2 regions of the Phenylobacterium sp. T106 genome follow, and region 2 is predicted to be linked to the other one. Evidence: predicted binding sites of a transcription regulator. Region 2 holds the regulator's gene; the other holds the start of a gene.

Region 1 (7,661 bases), on a different contig from region 2:
ATTGGGCCCCGCTACCGCCGCTTCGGGGCCGGGCAGCTCCAGGCGCCGCCGGCGTCCTTGCGGGCGACCGAGGGGTACGGGCAGAGCTGCTGGGTGGCGCCGCCGGCGCCGGTGGCGGTGAGCCCGCCGGGCGCCTTGCCGTCGACGACCCAGGCGTCCAGCGTCGCCAGCCAGTCGACGTTGGCCGGCGCCGCCCCGCCGCCGCAGTGGAGCATCCCGGGGACCAGGTACATCCGGTAGAACTCGCCTACGTCGCCCATCGTGCGACGGACGTCCTCGTAGTAGACGATCGACGAGGCGGCCGGGATCGCGGGGTCGTTCCAGCCATGGTACTGGATCAGCTTGCCGCCGCGCCGCTTGAACGCCGCCAGGTTCGGATCGTCGGAGTCGATGATCGGGCTCATCTTGGCCTTCGCCCGGTCGAACTGCGCCCCCAGGTCCAGCGTCAGGAAGTCGAACGCGGGGTCCCCGAAGGCGAAGTACTTGAAGGCGTTGGAAGCGAACTGGTAGCCGGCCGCCTGCCAGTTCCGGTCCTGGCTGGGCCCGGTGATCCAGGCCTGCCAGCCGCCGGTCAGCGCCTCGGCCCCCGGCGAGATCCCGGGCAGCGCGATCCGCCCCGTGCGCGGGTCCTTCCGGCCGGCGTAGATCTCGCGGGCCGCGCGCACCTGCGGCGCGGTGAGGCAGCCTCCCGCCTGACCGGCCTTGCACTGGAGCACCCCGGGATCGAACCGGCACGCGGCGGGATCGCGGACGAAGGCCTCGCCCCCGCAGTCCTTCAGCGCGCGCGCCTGCAGCAGCTCCAGGGCCGGCTTGTCCAGGTAGGCCCCGGGCCGGGCCAGCGCCTGCTGCTGGGCCGCGCCGTTGCCGAACAGGAGGCTCATGTAGTTGGCCGGCGCGCCCGCCACGATGCCGTCGAAGTCGGCGGGGAACCGCTGGGCCTCCATCAGCGCCTCGCGGCCGCCGTCGGAACAGCCCATGAAGTACGAGAGCCTGGGCCCGCCCGCCTTCTGCGCCTTGATCAGCGCCTTGGCGGCGTCGGTGGTCTCCTTCAGCGAGCGCCAGCCGTAGTCCACCAGCTTCTCGGGATGGCCCAGCGCCCAGGACGCCGAGGTGCCGATGGCGCGGTGGCCGTTGTCGGTGCCCGCGACCGCATAGCCCGACTGCGCCACGCGGCGCAGGTAGCCCGAGTTGATCGAGCCCGCGAAGCCGCCGTTGCCCAGCTGGACGAACTTGCCGTTCCACGACGCGCCCGCCGGGATCCAGACCTCGATGCCGATCTCGGAGTCGCGGGTCGGGCGGCTGACCACCGAGACCTTGCACAGCTCGGCCCCGCCCGCCGTCTCCACGCTCGCCGCCGTCACCTCGGCGTGCGCCAGCTTCACGTCCTTGAGGTCCGCGCAGGCCGTCTCGGCGCTCGCCAGCCCCGGCGCCGCCATCAACGCCACGCCCGCGGCCGCCGCCATCGGAACCGTCTTCATCCCAGCCCTCCTCGTGTTTTGCGGGATTTCAGCATGGTTGGGGGCGGGGCGGGAGGTGGGAAGTTTGGCGAGGGGCGGGCGTTTCGACCAGACGTGGGGGTCCGAAGCCCTGACCCGTATCTCAGCGCGTCAGCCGGCGGTGAAATGCGCTGCCGCCTCTGGGGCAGCGTCTTGAAGGTCGTCCCCCGCGCCGGGGCCGCCGCTTGCCCTCTCCACCACCCGCTCTTCGGCGGGCGGTCCCCCTCTCCCGCGAGCGGGAGAGGAAGGGGGGCGCGGTGTTGGTCCCCATGCGCCAGCATGGTGGAGGGGTCTTGAGCGCCGAGCCTAGCCCCCCTCCACCGCCTTCGGCGGTCCCCCTCCCCCTGTGGGGGAGGACTGCTGGGTGAGCATCGCGACGCCCCTAATGAAAAGGAGCCCCCGTTGGCGCGGGGGCTCCCTCGAGGCGTCGCCGGGGCGGCGGCGCTAGTTGCGGAACACGGCCGCGGAGGCGCCGCGGTCGTCGGGCATCTCGCGGTACTGCTGCAGCTCGTTGCGGCCCACCACCATGTGGTGCACCTCGTCCGGGCCGTCGGCGATCCGCAGGGTGCGGGTGTTGGCGTACATCCGGGCGAGCGGCGTGTGCTGCGACACGCCCAGGGCGCCGTGCATCTGGATGGCCTGGTCGATGATCTGGCACACCTTCTCGGGCACCATCGCCTTGACCATGTGGATCCAGACGCGGGCCTCGCGGTTGCCCAGGACGTCCATCGCCTTGGCAGCCTTGAGCACCATCAGGCGCATGGCCTCGATCTCGATGCGGGCGCGGCTGACGCGCTCGATGTTGCCGCCGAGCTGGATGATCGGCTTGCCGAACGCCACCCGGCTCATGCCGCGGGTCACCATCAGGTCCAGCGCCTTCTCGGCCGAGCCGATGGCGCGCATGCAGTGGTGGATCCGGCCGGGGCCCAGGCGCAGCTGGCTGATCTCGAAGCCGCGGCCTTCGCCGAGCAGCATGTTCGAGGCCGGGACGCGGGCGTTGTTGAACCGGATGTGCATGTGGCCGTGCGGCGCGTCGGGGTCGCCGAACACCTGCTGGCCCTGGACGATCTCGACGCCCGGGCAGGGCAGCGGCACCAGGATCTGCGACTGCTGGAGGTGCGGCGGATCGTGGTCGCCGCCGGTCCGGACCATGCAGATCATGACCTTGCAGCGCGGGCTGCCGGCGCCCGAGATGTAGTGCTTCTCGCCGTTGATGATGTACTCGTCGCCCACGCGGACGGCGCGGGTGTCGATGTTCTTGGCGTCCGAGCTGGCGGTGTTGAGCTCGGTCATGCAGTAGGCCGACCGGATCTTCCCTTCGAGGAGGGGCTCCAGCCACTGCTTCTTCTGCTCGGGCGTGCCGACGCGCTCCAGCACCTCCATGTTGCCGGTGTCGGGGGCGGCGCAGTTCATGATCTCTGAGGCGAGGCGCACCTTGCCCAGCTCGACGGCGATGTAGGCGTAGTCGAGGTTGGAGAGGCCTTCACCCGTCTCGGCGTTGGGCAGGAAGAAGTTCCACAGGCCCGCGGCCTTGGCCTTCTCCTTGGCGGCTTCCAGCACTTCGAGCTGGCCCGGCGCGTACTGCCAGATGTCGGGACGGCCCTCGCCCAGGCGGTGCCACTCCTCGGAGGCCGGCTCGGCCACCTCGCGGATGAACTCCTTCACCTTGTTGTAGAGCGGGAGCGCCTTGTCGGACATCCGCAGGTCGTTGAGCTCGTCCTGCGGCGAGAGGCCGAAGCTGGACTGGGCCTGGGCGGCGGCGCCGGCGGGCCGGTCGGCGGTCATGGTCATGGGTCGCTCCCAACAGTTTTTCTCTGGCGTCCTTTGTCGCGCACTTTCGGGAGAATTCAAACAACTGTTTTAGGGATAGGCGCGGCGGCGCGCGGCGCCTGATCCGGCAAGGCGGAGTCCATGGGTCCCGGTCTTCGCCTGCGGCGAAACCGGGATGACATTGGGATAGGGGAGCGCTCACCTTTCGGCTGTCATCCCGGTTTCCGCGTCGGCGGAACACCGGGACCCATACGCGCCCGATGGCCGGCGTCGTGGCGCGGCGGTGGTGTTCGGGTGGTTCTGAAACGCGGAGTCTATGGATCCCGGTCTTCGCCTGCGGCGAAACCGGGATGACAGCCGTGGGAACTGGAAAAGAGACCTGTCATCCCGGCCGGACCCCGGCCTAAGCCGGGGGGAGAGCCGGGACCCATACGCGCCCGATGGCCGGCGTCGTAGCGCGGCGGTGGTGTTCGGGTGGTTCTGAAATGCGGAGTCTATGGGTCCCGGTCTTCGCCTGCGGCGAAACCGGGATGACAGCCGCTATTTCACCGGGACGTGGTCGACGTGGGGGCAGACGGCGGCGAGGAGGGCGGCGTTGTCGGCGCCTTCGGCCTTCTTCGGCGTGTCCTTGCGCCAGGTCGACTTGATGTCGAGCGGCTGGTTCGGCTTGTACGCGCCCAGGGTGATCATGTTCTTCTTCGCGCAGTCGATGGCGACCACGCTGCCGACGCCGTCGGGCTTGCCGGGGCCGGAGGGGCCGATCTTGGCGTCGGGCTTGGAGATCGCCTGCATCACGACGATGCGGCCGGTCTCGCGGTCCTTGTACGAGTAGTCGCCGTCATAGGACCACTGGATGCCGTTCGCGGCGTCCACGTACTTGGTCCACTTCTCGGCCGAAGCGGCGCCGGCGATGGCCAGGGGGGCGACGAGGCCCAGGGCGGTGGCGAGCGCAAGGGCGCGGCGCATTCTGTCTCTCCAAACGGTCGTTCGAGCGGTTCAGCCCGACCCTAGCGGCGGATTTTGGGCGCCTCCACACATTTCACGCGGGCGGCGCGGTCTGCCGCAGGCGTTCAGGCCGCCTTCCGCTTGGCCACGGCGTAGGCCTTCTCGGTCTCGCCGATGTAGTCGCGGGTGATGGGCAGCACGTCGACCCGCTTGGCCAGCTGGATCTGCCAGATGAACTGGCGCCGCGCCCGGAAGCTCTGCTCGGCGATCCCGAGGTAGAACTCGAACATCCGGCAGAAGCGCTCGTCGTAGAGCTGGGCGATGTCGGCGCGCGCCGCCGCGAAGCGCTCGCGCCAGTGGCGGATCGTCTCGGCGTAGTGCAGCCGCAGGATCTCGACGTCGGTCACGATCAGGCCCGCCCGCTCGATGGCCGGCAGCACCTCGGACAGGGCCGGGGAATAGCCGCCGGGGAAGATGTACTTGTCGATCCAGGCGTTGGTGGTGCCGGGCTCGGGCCGGCCGATGGCGTGCACCAGGCCGACGCCGTCGTCCTTCATCAGCCGCGCCACGCCGTCGAAGTACTCCTGATAGTTCGGCCGGCCGACGGCCTCGAACATGGCGACCGACAGCACCCGGTCGTAGGTCCCCTTCAGGTCGCGGTAGTCGGTGAGCGAGAAGCGGGCCTTGTGCGCCAGGCCGAGCGCCTCGGCGCGTTCCTTGGCGACCTTGAGCTGCTCGACCGAGAGCGTGATCGCGTCCACCTCGACGTCGCAGTCCTCGACGAGCTGCAGGGCGAGGCCGCCCCAGCCGCAGCCGATCTCGACGACGCTCATGCCCGGCTGGGCCTGCAGCTTGGCGGCGATGTGCCGCTTCTTGGCGAGCTGGGCCTCCTCCAGCGTCATGTCGGGCCGCTCGAAGTAGGCGCAGCTGTACTGCATGTCCTCGTCGAGGAAGCGCCGGTAGAGGTCGTAGGAGAGGTCGTAGTGGTGGGCGACGTTCCGGCGCGCCGCGACGCGGTCGTTGGCCTCGCGCAGCGTGCGCTTCAGCCAGCGGCGGAAGGGGTTGCGGCCCTTCTTCTTGCGGTTCTCGGCGTTGGCCCCGATGAGGTCGATGAAGTCGTCGATGGACCCCTGCTCGAGCACCAGGCCGCCGTCCATGTAGGCCTCGCCCACGCCGAGGCCCGGCTTGGCGGCGATGCGGGCGGCCCACGCCGCGGTGGTGATCCGCGCCGTCAGGGGCGGCCCGGAGCCGTCGCCCAGCTTCAGCGTGCGCCCGCCGGGCAGCTTGAGGGTCAGGTCGCCGGTGCGGACGACCTTCTCGAGCATGGCCTGCAGTCCCATCTACGCCTCCCCGCGTCACTTTGCGGCGAGAGTAGGTCGGCCTCCGCGAAAGCCAAGACCGCATGCGAATCCGGGGCCCCGTCTTGACTCGCGGCGGCGAGGTTCCTAACTGCCCCCCGACGTTGGCACTCAGGGGCTGGGACTGCTAACAGCCACGTCCTGCCCGGTCCGACGTCGCAGATTTGAACCCGTTCCGTACGGAAGAGAGAGAACAGACATGGCGTTTCGTCCCCTGGGAGATCGCGTCCTCGTCAAGCGCGTCGAGGAAGAAGAGAAGACCAAGGGCGGGATCATCATTCCCGACACCGCGAAGGAAAAGCCGCAGGAAGGCGAAGTGATCGCCGTCGGCCCCGGCAACCGCGATGAGGACGGCGACTACATCGCGCTGGACGTGAAGGTTGGCGACCGCATCCTGTTCGGCAAGTGGTCCGGCACCGAGGTCAAGCTCGACGGCCAGGACCTGCTGATCATGAAGGAAAGCGACATCCTGGGCGTGCTCGAGTCCGACAAGGTCGCGAAGGCCGCCTAAGCGCCGCACCGTCACAAGCATTCAAGGAAGAGAGACAGCATCATGGCTGCCAAAGACGTCTATTTCGCCTCCGACGCGCGCGACCGCATGCTGCGCGGCGTCAACACCCTCGCCAACGCGGTGAAGGTGACCCTGGGCCCCAAGGGCCGCAACGTCGTCATCGAGAAGTCCTTCGGCGCTCCGCGCTCGACCAAGGACGGCGTGTCGGTCGCCAAGGAGATCGAACTTTCCGACAAGTTCGAGAACCTGGGCGCCCAGCTGATCCGTGAAGTCGCCTCGAAGACCAACGACAAGGCCGGCGACGGCACCACCACCGCCACGGTGCTCGCCCAGGCGATCGTCACCGAGGGCCTGAAGTCGGTGGCCGCCGGCATGAACCCGATGGACCTGAAGCGCGGCGTCGACAAGGCGGTCGCCAAGGTCATCGAGGAGATCAAGTCCAGCGCCCGCAAGGTGTCGGCGAACAGCGAGATCGCCCAGGTGGGCACCATCTCGGCCAACGGCGACGTCGAAGTGGGCGAGATGATCGCCCGCGCGATGGAGAAGGTCGGCAACGAGGGCGTGATCACGGTCGAGGAGGCCAAGACGGCCGAGACCGAGCTCGACGTCGTCGAGGGCATGCAGTTCGACCGCGGCTACCTGTCGCCGTACTTCATCACCAACGCCGAGAAGATGGAGGCCGACCTCGAAGAGCCGCTGATCCTGCTCTTCGAAAAGAAGCTCTCCTCGCTGCAGCCCCTGCTGCCGGTCCTCGAGGCCGTGGTGCAGTCGGGCCGTCCGCTGCTGATCATCGCGGAAGACGTGGAAGGCGAAGCGCTGGCGACCCTGGTGGTCAACAAGCTGCGCGGCGGCCTGCGCGTCGCGGCGGTGAAGGCTCCGGGCTTCGGCGACCGCCGCAAGGCCATGCTCGAGGACATCGCGACCCTGACCGGCGGCACGCTGATCAGCGAAGACCTGGGCATCAAGCTCGAGTCGGTCACCCTCGACATGCTGGGCAAGGCCAAGAAGGTCACCATCACCAAGGACGACACCACGATCGTCGACGGCTCGGGCGACAAGGCCGACATCGAAGGCCGCGTGGCCCAGATCAAGAAGCAGATCGAGGACACCACGTCGGACTACGACAAGGAGAAGCTGCAGGAGCGCCTCGCCAAGCTCGCGGGCGGCGTCGCGGTGGTCCGCGTCGGCGGCTCGACCGAAGTCGAGGTGAAGGAGAAGAAGGACCGCGTCGACGACGCCCTGAACGCGACCCGCGCGGCCGTGGAAGAAGGCATCGTCCCCGGCGGCGGCGTCGCGCTGCTGAAGGCCTCGAAGGTCCTCGACGGCTTCAAGGGCGACAACGACGACCAGGAAGCCGGCGTGGCCATCGTGCGCCGCGCGCTGCAGGCTCCGATCCGCCAGATCGCCGAGAACGCCGGCGTGGAAGGCTCGATCGTGGTCGGCAAGGTGCTCGAGAACCCCTCGCCCACCTTCGGCTTCAACGCCCAGACCGAAGAGTACCAGGACCTGGTGCAGGCCGGCGTCATCGACCCCGCGAAGGTCGTGCGCACCGCCCTGCAGGACGCCGCCTCGGTGGCCGGC
Region 2 (7,868 bases):
GACGCGAGCCGTCGGTGGCCACGGCGCGCAGGCGCGGCGCGCCGTCGACGTTCACCGCGTGCACGTAGAGGCCGTTCAGGTAGTAGCGCGTCTCCTCGGCGGAGATGGCGAAGCGGGTCTTGTCGATCAGCCGGATGAGGTCGCCGACGTCGATGGTCATGGACCCCGAGAAGCCCTCGGCGCTCATCACCGGGAAGTCGCCCGCGGGCAGGACCGGCAGGTTGAAGCGGCTGCGGCCGGCGGCCACGGTGAGCCGCGGATCCTCGCCCGTGAACGACAGCGAGACGTCGGCGCCCTCGGGCAGCTTGCGGACGATCTCGTAGAGGGTGTGGGCGGGGGCGGTGATCTGGCCGGGCTGGTCCACCTGGGCCAGCGCCTCGTCGATGATCTCGAGGTCCAGGTCCGTCGCCGAGAAGGTCAGCCGGTCGCGGTCGGCCGCCAGCAGCACGTTGGACAGGATCGGAATGGTGTTGCGGCGCTCCACGGCGCTCTGCACGTGGCCCAGCGCGCGAAGCAGCGCGGCGCGTTCGATCGTCAGCTTCATATCGGTCCCGGCTCGCCTTACGCGCGCGTACGAATCACCCGCGTCTGCGCGCGCCCCCGGTTCGAGGGACTAGCGACATTAGCGATTTCGTCGCCTTGCGAAAGGCCCGGCCAGACAGCAGGACGCCCCGCCGCGGGGACGGGGCGTCGAGGTTGTGGATATCTGGAAGACTCAGGCCAGGCGGAGGGCGTGGCGACGGCCGCGGATCATGGTCCCGACCCCACCAAAGCCAAGGATCATCAGCGCCCAGGTTCCGGGCTCCGGGATACCGGGACCGACCACAGGCTCGTTCACCTGCGCGGAGAAGGAGACGTTGTCCAGGCCGAACGCCTCGTCGCCGAAGCCCTGAAGGTTGGGATAGAGGAACTGGAACGTGTTGGCGCCCAGCACCGCGGTGAACGGCACGGTGATGGTGCGGGTCTGCCCCGAGCCGGTCACCGTCGTCCCGGCAGGGCCGGAGAAGCCCTCGCCGCCGCTGCCGCCCAAATTGAAGGTCCCGGTGAACACCGTCGCGCCGTTGATGACGAGGTTCAGGGTGTCGGTGCAGCAGTTGAACCCGTCGAGGGTGCGGAACCCGAGCAGGTCGAACGTCAGGGTCCCGTTGTTGGCCGACGTCGAGGCGCCGACGGAGTTCTGGGTGAGCGTGGCCGACGCAGCGCCGTTGCTGGACAGCTCGCCGAGAATGCCCGCGGCGCCGGAATTGGAGTCAGCCGAGATGGCCCACTCGGAACCGACGCCGGCGCCGAAATCCGTGCTGTAGGAGAACGTGGCCGCGCCAGCCGAGCCTGCGGCTGCGCTGAGAGCTATGGCGGCGATCCCGCCGATAAGACGCTTCATTGAACACCTCCCTGAATAGGCCGGTGTGTCCTGCCAGCCGAAGACGAACCCTCACGCCTTCGGACGCAGACCGTCAACGGATGTCGCCTCTCGGGGGAAAACACGCTCGCGGTCGCCGCGCAGCCGGAAATGCGGGAGCGCGCCGAAACGAAGAACGCCCCCCGGGTGGCCGGAGGGCGTTCCGTACGCGTTACTCAAGCCGGCGCCAGGGGCGCGGAGGCTCGCCCGCACCAGACAGCGGTAGCCGGATAAAATCAAGCAATTCAATCAGATGTGTCGGCTTCCCGACGCAGTCAGGCCCGCGTGTCGAGGCTGCCGCCCTGATCGCCGTCGCTGCCCGCGCCGCCGTCGTAGGGGTTGGCGGCGGGCGCCGCGGCCGCCTCGGCCTTCGGGGCGTTGGCGCCCGAGCCCTTGGCCGCGACCACCACCATAGCGGGCCGGACCAGGCGGCCGAGCAGCTCGTAGCCGGCCTGCAGGGTCTGGATGACCGAGCCGGCGGCGACGTCGGCGTCGACCTGCTCCATCATGGCCTGGTGCTTGTGCGGGTCGAACTTCTCGCCCTTGCCGGGGCTGACCTTGGCCAGGCCGTTCTTCTCGAAGGCCGACAGGAGCTTCTTCTCGGTGAGCTCGACGCCCTCGATGAAGCTCTTCAGCTTGGAATCGCCGGAATCCGGCGGGTTGGAGGCGATGGCCAGCGAGAGGTTGTCGGCCACGTCCAGCAGGTCGCGGGCGAACTTGGTGATGGCGTAGGCCCGCGCGTCGTTCATCTCCCGCTCGGCGCGGCGCCGGGTGTTCTCGGCCTCGGCGGCGTAGCGCAGGACCTGTTCCTTCAGGGCCTGGACCTCGGCGAGCAGCGCCGGGACGTCGGCGTCGCCGGCCTCCTCGGGCGCACCGTCCACGGGGGTGTTGTCTTCGGACATCTCTTCTCTTCGGACCCTTGGTTCACTCGTGGCGCACGGCGCCTATGCCTTCATCACCTGGCCAAGCACGCGGGCGGTGTAGTCCACCAACGGAATGATCCGGGCATAGTTCAGCCGGGCAGGGCCGATGACGCCGATGGCGCCGACGACCCTCTGCGCGCCCGTCATATAGGGCGCCGCGATCACAGCGGAACCCGAAAGGGAGAACAGGCGCGTCTCGGCGCCGATGAAGATGCGCACGCCCTCGCCGTCGCGGACGCCGTCGAGGAGCTGGATGAGCTGCTCCTTCTGTTCCAGGTCCTCGAAGAGCGAACGGACGCGCTCGAGGTCCTCCAGGGCCTCGCGGTCCTCGAGCAGGTTGGCTCGGCCGCGCACGATGAGGGCGCGGTCCTCGGCCTCGCCTCCGCTCCAGGCGGCCAGGCCGTCCTCGACCAGCCGCGCGGCCGTCTGGTCGAGCTCGCGCCGCGCCCGGTCCAGTTCGGCGCGCAGGTCGGTGCGCGCCTCCACCAGCGTCCGGCCCCGGAGCCGGGCGTTCAGGAAGTTGGACGCCTCCTGCAGGGCCGACGGGGTGACGCCGGCCGGGAGCCGCATGATGCGGTTCTCCACGACGCCGTCGTCGAAGACCATGATCGCCAGCGTGCGGTCGCCGGAGAGCCGCACGAACTCCACATGGGTCACGCCCGCGTCCCGCATCGGCGTGACCACGATCCCGGCGCCGCCGGCGAGGCCCGAGAGGATGGCCGAGGCCTCGTTCAGGGCCTCCTCGTAGTTCCGTCCGTGCGCGCCCAGCCGGGCCTCGATGGAACGCCGGTCCTCCTCGGCGATGTCGCCCACCTCCAGCAGGCCGTCCACGAAGAGCCGCAGCCCCGCGTGGGTCGGCTGGCGTCCCGCGCTGACGTGGGAGGCGCCCAGGAGGCCGAGCTGCGTCAGGTCCTGCATGGTGTTGCGGATCGACGCGGGCGAGAGCGAGACCCCGCCCTTGGAGAGCGTGCGCGAGCCCACCGGCTCCCCCGTCTCCAGGTAGCTCTCGACGATCCGGCGGAAGATGTCGCGGGCGCGTGCGTCCATGTCGGCGAGCGAGGGGCCGCGGTTCAGGAACGGGGGGGTCACGGCGAGCGGTGTCTGCTGTGGGCCATGGTGCGTGTCCGTATAGTAGGATAAGCGCGGGTCCCGCCGGCGCAAGCTCGCGCCTGCCCCAAGTCCTCCGAGACCGAGATCCCCCCAAGACCATGCGACCGTCCGAACGCGCCCCCGACCTCCTCCGCCCGCTGACGCTCGAGACCGGCGTCACCCGCTATGCCGAGGGCTCGTGCCTCATCAGCGCCGGCCACACCCGGGTGCTGGTGACCGCGAGCCTCGAGGAGGGCGTGCCCGGCTTCCTGCGGGGCAAGGGCCAGGGCTGGGTCACGGCCGAGTACGGCATGCTGCCCCGCGCCACCCACACCCGCGGCCGCCGCGAGGCCGCGGCCGGCAAGCAGAGCGGCCGCACGCAAGAGATCCAGCGGCTGATCGGCCGCAGCCTGCGCGCCGTCACCGACCTGAAGGCCCTGGGCGAGCGGCAGATCACGGTGGACTGCGACGTGCTGCAGGCGGACGGCGGCACCCGCACGGCCTCGATCACGGGCGCCTGGGTCGCCCTGCGGCTGGCCACGCGCTACCTGCTGGACGAGGGGGTGATCGCCACCGATCCGATCCTGGACCAGGTGGCCGCGGTGAGCTGCGGCATCTTCGCCGGCACGCCGGTGCTCGACCTCGATTACGAGGAGGACTCCAACGCCGAGGCCGACGCCAACTTCGTGCTGACGGGATCGGGCGACATCGTCGAGGTGCAGGCGACGGGCGAGAAGCGCGGCTTCAGCCAGGCCGAGTTCGACGCCCTGTTCTCCCTGGCCCGCAAGGGCATCGGCGAGCTGTGCGCCCGGCAGCGCGACGCGACGGCCTGAGACCCCGCGGCGGCTGACGCCGGATACGCAAACGGCGCCGCCCTCCCGGGTCGGCGCCGCCGGCGCTCGCAGATCCGGCCGAAGCCGGACGGTGCGCGATATCAGAAGAACACGCCGAAACGCATGGCCTGCGGAGGCAGGCGCTCGAGCTCGCGGGCGAGCGGGGCGAACAGCGCGTCCAGGAACTTTTCGATCCAGGCAGCCATTTTCGTGCTCCATGTTGCAGTGCAACGTGAGCGTCAGATAGGTCGCCCCTCGCGGAAATCAAGGATTTCCTCCCCGGGTGAATAAATTGCGCTGCAATGCCGCAGGGATCGGGTGCGATGCAGCAATGCCGGCGCCCCGGGTCCGGGCGGCCCCTACTCCTCCATGTCGTCGGCGAGCGCGTCGTCGGGGCCGGGCTCGTAGACCAGGAGGTCGCCGGGCTGGCAGTCGAGTTCGCGGCAGAGGGCCGACAGGGTCGAGAAGCGCACGGCGCGGGCCTTCCCGGTCTTCAGGATCGAGAGGTTGGCGATGGTGACGCCGACGCGGTCGGCCAGCTCGGTCAGCGACATGCGGCGTTCGAGCAGCACGCGGTCGAGGCTCACGCGGATGGGCATGGTCGTGCGGCCTCAGATGGTCAGTTCGGCTTCGCGCCGCAGCCGCGCGCCTTCGCGGAACACCTCCGCCAGCACGAAGACCACGAGCACCGAGAACCAGGCGGTGAGGCTGAGGGTGGGCTCCTCCCGGTCGACGCCCGGCAGCCAGGCGGACACGATCCAGAAGGCGTAGCGGCCGACCTCGAGGCCGGCGAGCATCAGGCCGATCAGGCGCAGGCGCGCCACGTTGTCGGGGTGGAAGGGGTCGCCGACGGTCAGCGTCGAGAAGATGCGGCGCAGCGCCGCCACGATGACCAGGACGCCCACGAGGTAGAGCGCGGCGCCGAACACGCCGGCCGCCATCGAGGGGCCGTTGTTGCGGATGAGGTCCGGGAGCGCCTTGGCGTCGCCTTCGGCGATCCGCGGCAGGACGTCGGGGTTGAAGCTCAGCAGCAGCGCCGCGAGCGCGATCAGGGACAGGACGCCGACGCCGATCCACAGCGCGGCGAAGACGACGTCGAGGATGATCTTCAGGAAGCTCGAAACCGAGCCCGGACCCAAGGCGCGCATGCCCGTCAATGCCCCACGATTGAAGGGTTCGTCTGGATCCGCCGCGGCCGGGGCTCGCCCTTCGAAGGGCGCTCTCCAGCCCAGGCCGGGGCGGATCGGACGATCCTCATGACTCGTTGCGCCGAGTCTTAGAGGAAGGCGGCGCGGGCGGCGATGCTGAGGATCGGCGCGGCGGCCAGGACGACGATGAAGCTCATCGCGGTGCGGTCGAGGATGTTCATGGTCTTGGCGAACATTTGTGGTCTCCGTCTGTGTGCTGCGGTGCAGCGGGTGGTGGGTCGAAGCCCTGTGCTTCGATGTGATTATCGATACGGCCATATCGTTTTCCGATCACGTGAATATCGAGTAACGATATTAAACTTTTGCAATGCAGCGGGTCCGCCGGGAGGCTAGGGTCGCGGCGCGCCGAGGAGTGACGTCATGGCCCTGAAGCTCGAACCCGGGACCCGCCTGGTGGTCGCGACCCACAATCCCGGCAAGGCGCGCGAGCTGGCCGAGATTCTGGAGGGCCGTTTCGAGCTGGTGGCCGCCGGCGAGCTGGGCCTGCCGGAACCCGACGAGACGGAGTCCACCTTCACGGGCAACGCGCTGCTGAAGGCGCGCGCGGCGGCCGAGGCCTCGGGGCTGGTGGCGCTGGCCGACGATTCGGGCCTGTCGGTGCGGGCCCTGGAAGGCGCGCCGGGGATCTATTCCGCGCGCTGGGCCGGACCCGCGAAGGACTTCGCCATGGCCATGCGCAAGGTCGAAGAGCGCCTGGAGGAGGCGGGCGCCGAGGACTTCGCCGCCTGGTTCACCTCCGCGCTGGCGGTGGCCTGGCCGGGCGGCCCGGCGGTGGTGGTCGAGGGCCGGATCGACGGGACCCTCAGCTTCCCGCCGCGCGGCGACAAGGGCTTCGGCTACGACCCGATCTTCGTGCCGCAGGGCATGGACCGGACGTTCGGCGAGCTCGAGCCCGAGCACAAGGACGGCATGAGCCACCGCGCGCGCGCGTTCGCCAAGCTCAAGGCGGCGCTGTTGTGACCCAGCCCCCGCCGCTGGGGGTCTATGTCCACTGGCCGTACTGCGCGCGGATCTGCCCCTACTGCGACTTCAACGTCTTCCGGGCGCGGGGCCGTGGCGCGGAGGCGGCCGAGCTGGCGCGGGCCATCGTGGCCGACCTGACGGCGCAGCGGGCGCTGACGGGGCCGCGGTCGCTGGTCTCGGTCTTCTTCGGCGGCGGAACGCCGTCGCTGATGGATCCGGACTGGGTCGCCGAGGTCGTGGAGACGGCCCGCCGGCTCTGGACGCCGGCCGGGGACCTGGAAGTCAGCCTGGAGGCCAACCCAACCGACGCGGAGGCCGGCCGGTTCGCCGCGCTCGCGGCCGCGGGCGTGAACCGGCTGTCGCTGGGGCTGCAGTCGCTGGACGACGCGGCGCTGGCGTTCCTGGGGCGCAACCACGACGCGTCCGAGGGACGGCGGGCCGCCGCCGCGGCCGCCCGCGCCTTCCCGCGGCTGTCGGTGGACCTGATCTACGCGCGGCCCGGCCAGACCCCCGCCGCCTGGGCCGGCGAGCTGCGCGAGGCCGTGGGGATCGGGGCCGAGCACATATCGCCCTACCAGCTCACCATCGAGGACGGCACGGCGTTCGACCGCGCGGTGCGGCGCGGCCGCTTCTCGGTCCCGGCCGACGACGCCGCCGCCGACCTCTACGACACGACCCAGGACGTGCTCGAGGCCCAGGGCTTCGAGGCCTACGAGGTCTCGAACCACGCGCGCGGGGCGGCGGCCCGGTCGCGGCACAACCTCGTCTACTGGCGCGGCTGGGACTACGTCGGCGCAGGGCCGGGCGCGCACGGGCGCATCACCCGCGACGGCCTGCGCGAGGCGACCGCGGCGGCCGACCGGCCGGACGACTACCTGCGGCGCGTCGCGCAGACGGGCCTCGGCTTCGCGAGCCGCGAGACCCTGAGCCCGGTCGAGGCCGCGGAGGAGCGGCTGCTCACCGGCCTGCGCATCGCCGACGGCGTCGCCTTCGCCGAGCTGACGGCGCTGGGCCTGTCCCCCGCGCACCCCGCCGTCCGGGAGCTGGCCGACCTCGGCCTCGTCGCCGGGGACCCCGTCCGCCTGCGCGCGACGCCGGCCGGCCGCCGCCTGCTCGACGCCGTCACCGCGCGGCTGGCGGGGGCCTGAGGCCCTCAGCCCTCCACCGGCAGCCAGATCTCGAAGCCGCCCTCGCCGGTCATTGGATCGAAGGCGGCCGGGTAGAGTTCGAAGAACGGCGCGTCGGCCACGCGGGCCCGCTGCTGCGGAACCCAGCCGCCCCAGATCGCCGCCCAGACGCTGCGGATCTCGGACACGTGGCCCGCGTGGCTCCAGACGGCGTAGCGCCGGGCGCCGACCCGCAGGCGCGACAGGGCCGGCGGCAGGTCGGAGAAGTCGGCGACCTCCACGGCCGCGAGGTAGTCCGTGGCCCCGTCGTCGTCGCCGTTGAAGAC

Evidence for each region. Region 2 encodes HrcA, which represses chaperone genes, less so after heat shock. Its sites were predicted from a motif close to GTTAGCANTCNNNNNNNNNGANTGCTAAC; they were not measured.
Region 1: groES (co-chaperone GroES) is a predicted target of HrcA. The motif match lies at 5,673-5,701, and genes of this name have one in related genera.

Annotation. Positions count from the first base shown of each region.
Region 1 is NZ_JBXVWA010000010.1:434-8,094, forward strand. Features, by position in the region: gene AC2D8W_RS18965 (tannase/feruloyl esterase family alpha/beta hydrolase) at 12-1,478, opposite strand; gene AC2D8W_RS18970 (acyl-CoA dehydrogenase family protein) at 1,941-3,287, opposite strand; gene AC2D8W_RS18975 (hypothetical protein) at 3,807-4,232, opposite strand; gene AC2D8W_RS18980 (SAM-dependent methyltransferase) at 4,337-5,551, opposite strand; gene groES (co-chaperone GroES) at 5,769-6,080, shown strand; gene groL (chaperonin GroEL) at 6,123-7,661, shown strand, end outside.
Region 2 is NZ_JBXVWA010000004.1:219,553-227,420, reverse strand. Features, by position in the region: gene dnaN (DNA polymerase III subunit beta) at 1-544, opposite strand, end outside; gene AC2D8W_RS11400 (PEPxxWA-CTERM sorting domain-containing protein) at 716-1,381, opposite strand; gene grpE (nucleotide exchange factor GrpE) at 1,675-2,301, opposite strand; gene hrcA (heat-inducible transcriptional repressor HrcA) at 2,344-3,369, opposite strand; gene rph (ribonuclease PH) at 3,531-4,244, shown strand; gene AC2D8W_RS11380 (helix-turn-helix domain-containing protein) at 4,604-4,843, opposite strand; gene AC2D8W_RS11375 (DUF2975 domain-containing protein) at 4,856-5,392, opposite strand; gene rdgB (RdgB/HAM1 family non-canonical purine NTP pyrophosphatase) at 5,813-6,412, shown strand; gene hemW (radical SAM family heme chaperone HemW) at 6,409-7,563, shown strand; gene AC2D8W_RS11360 (AraC family transcriptional regulator) at 7,569-7,868, opposite strand, start outside.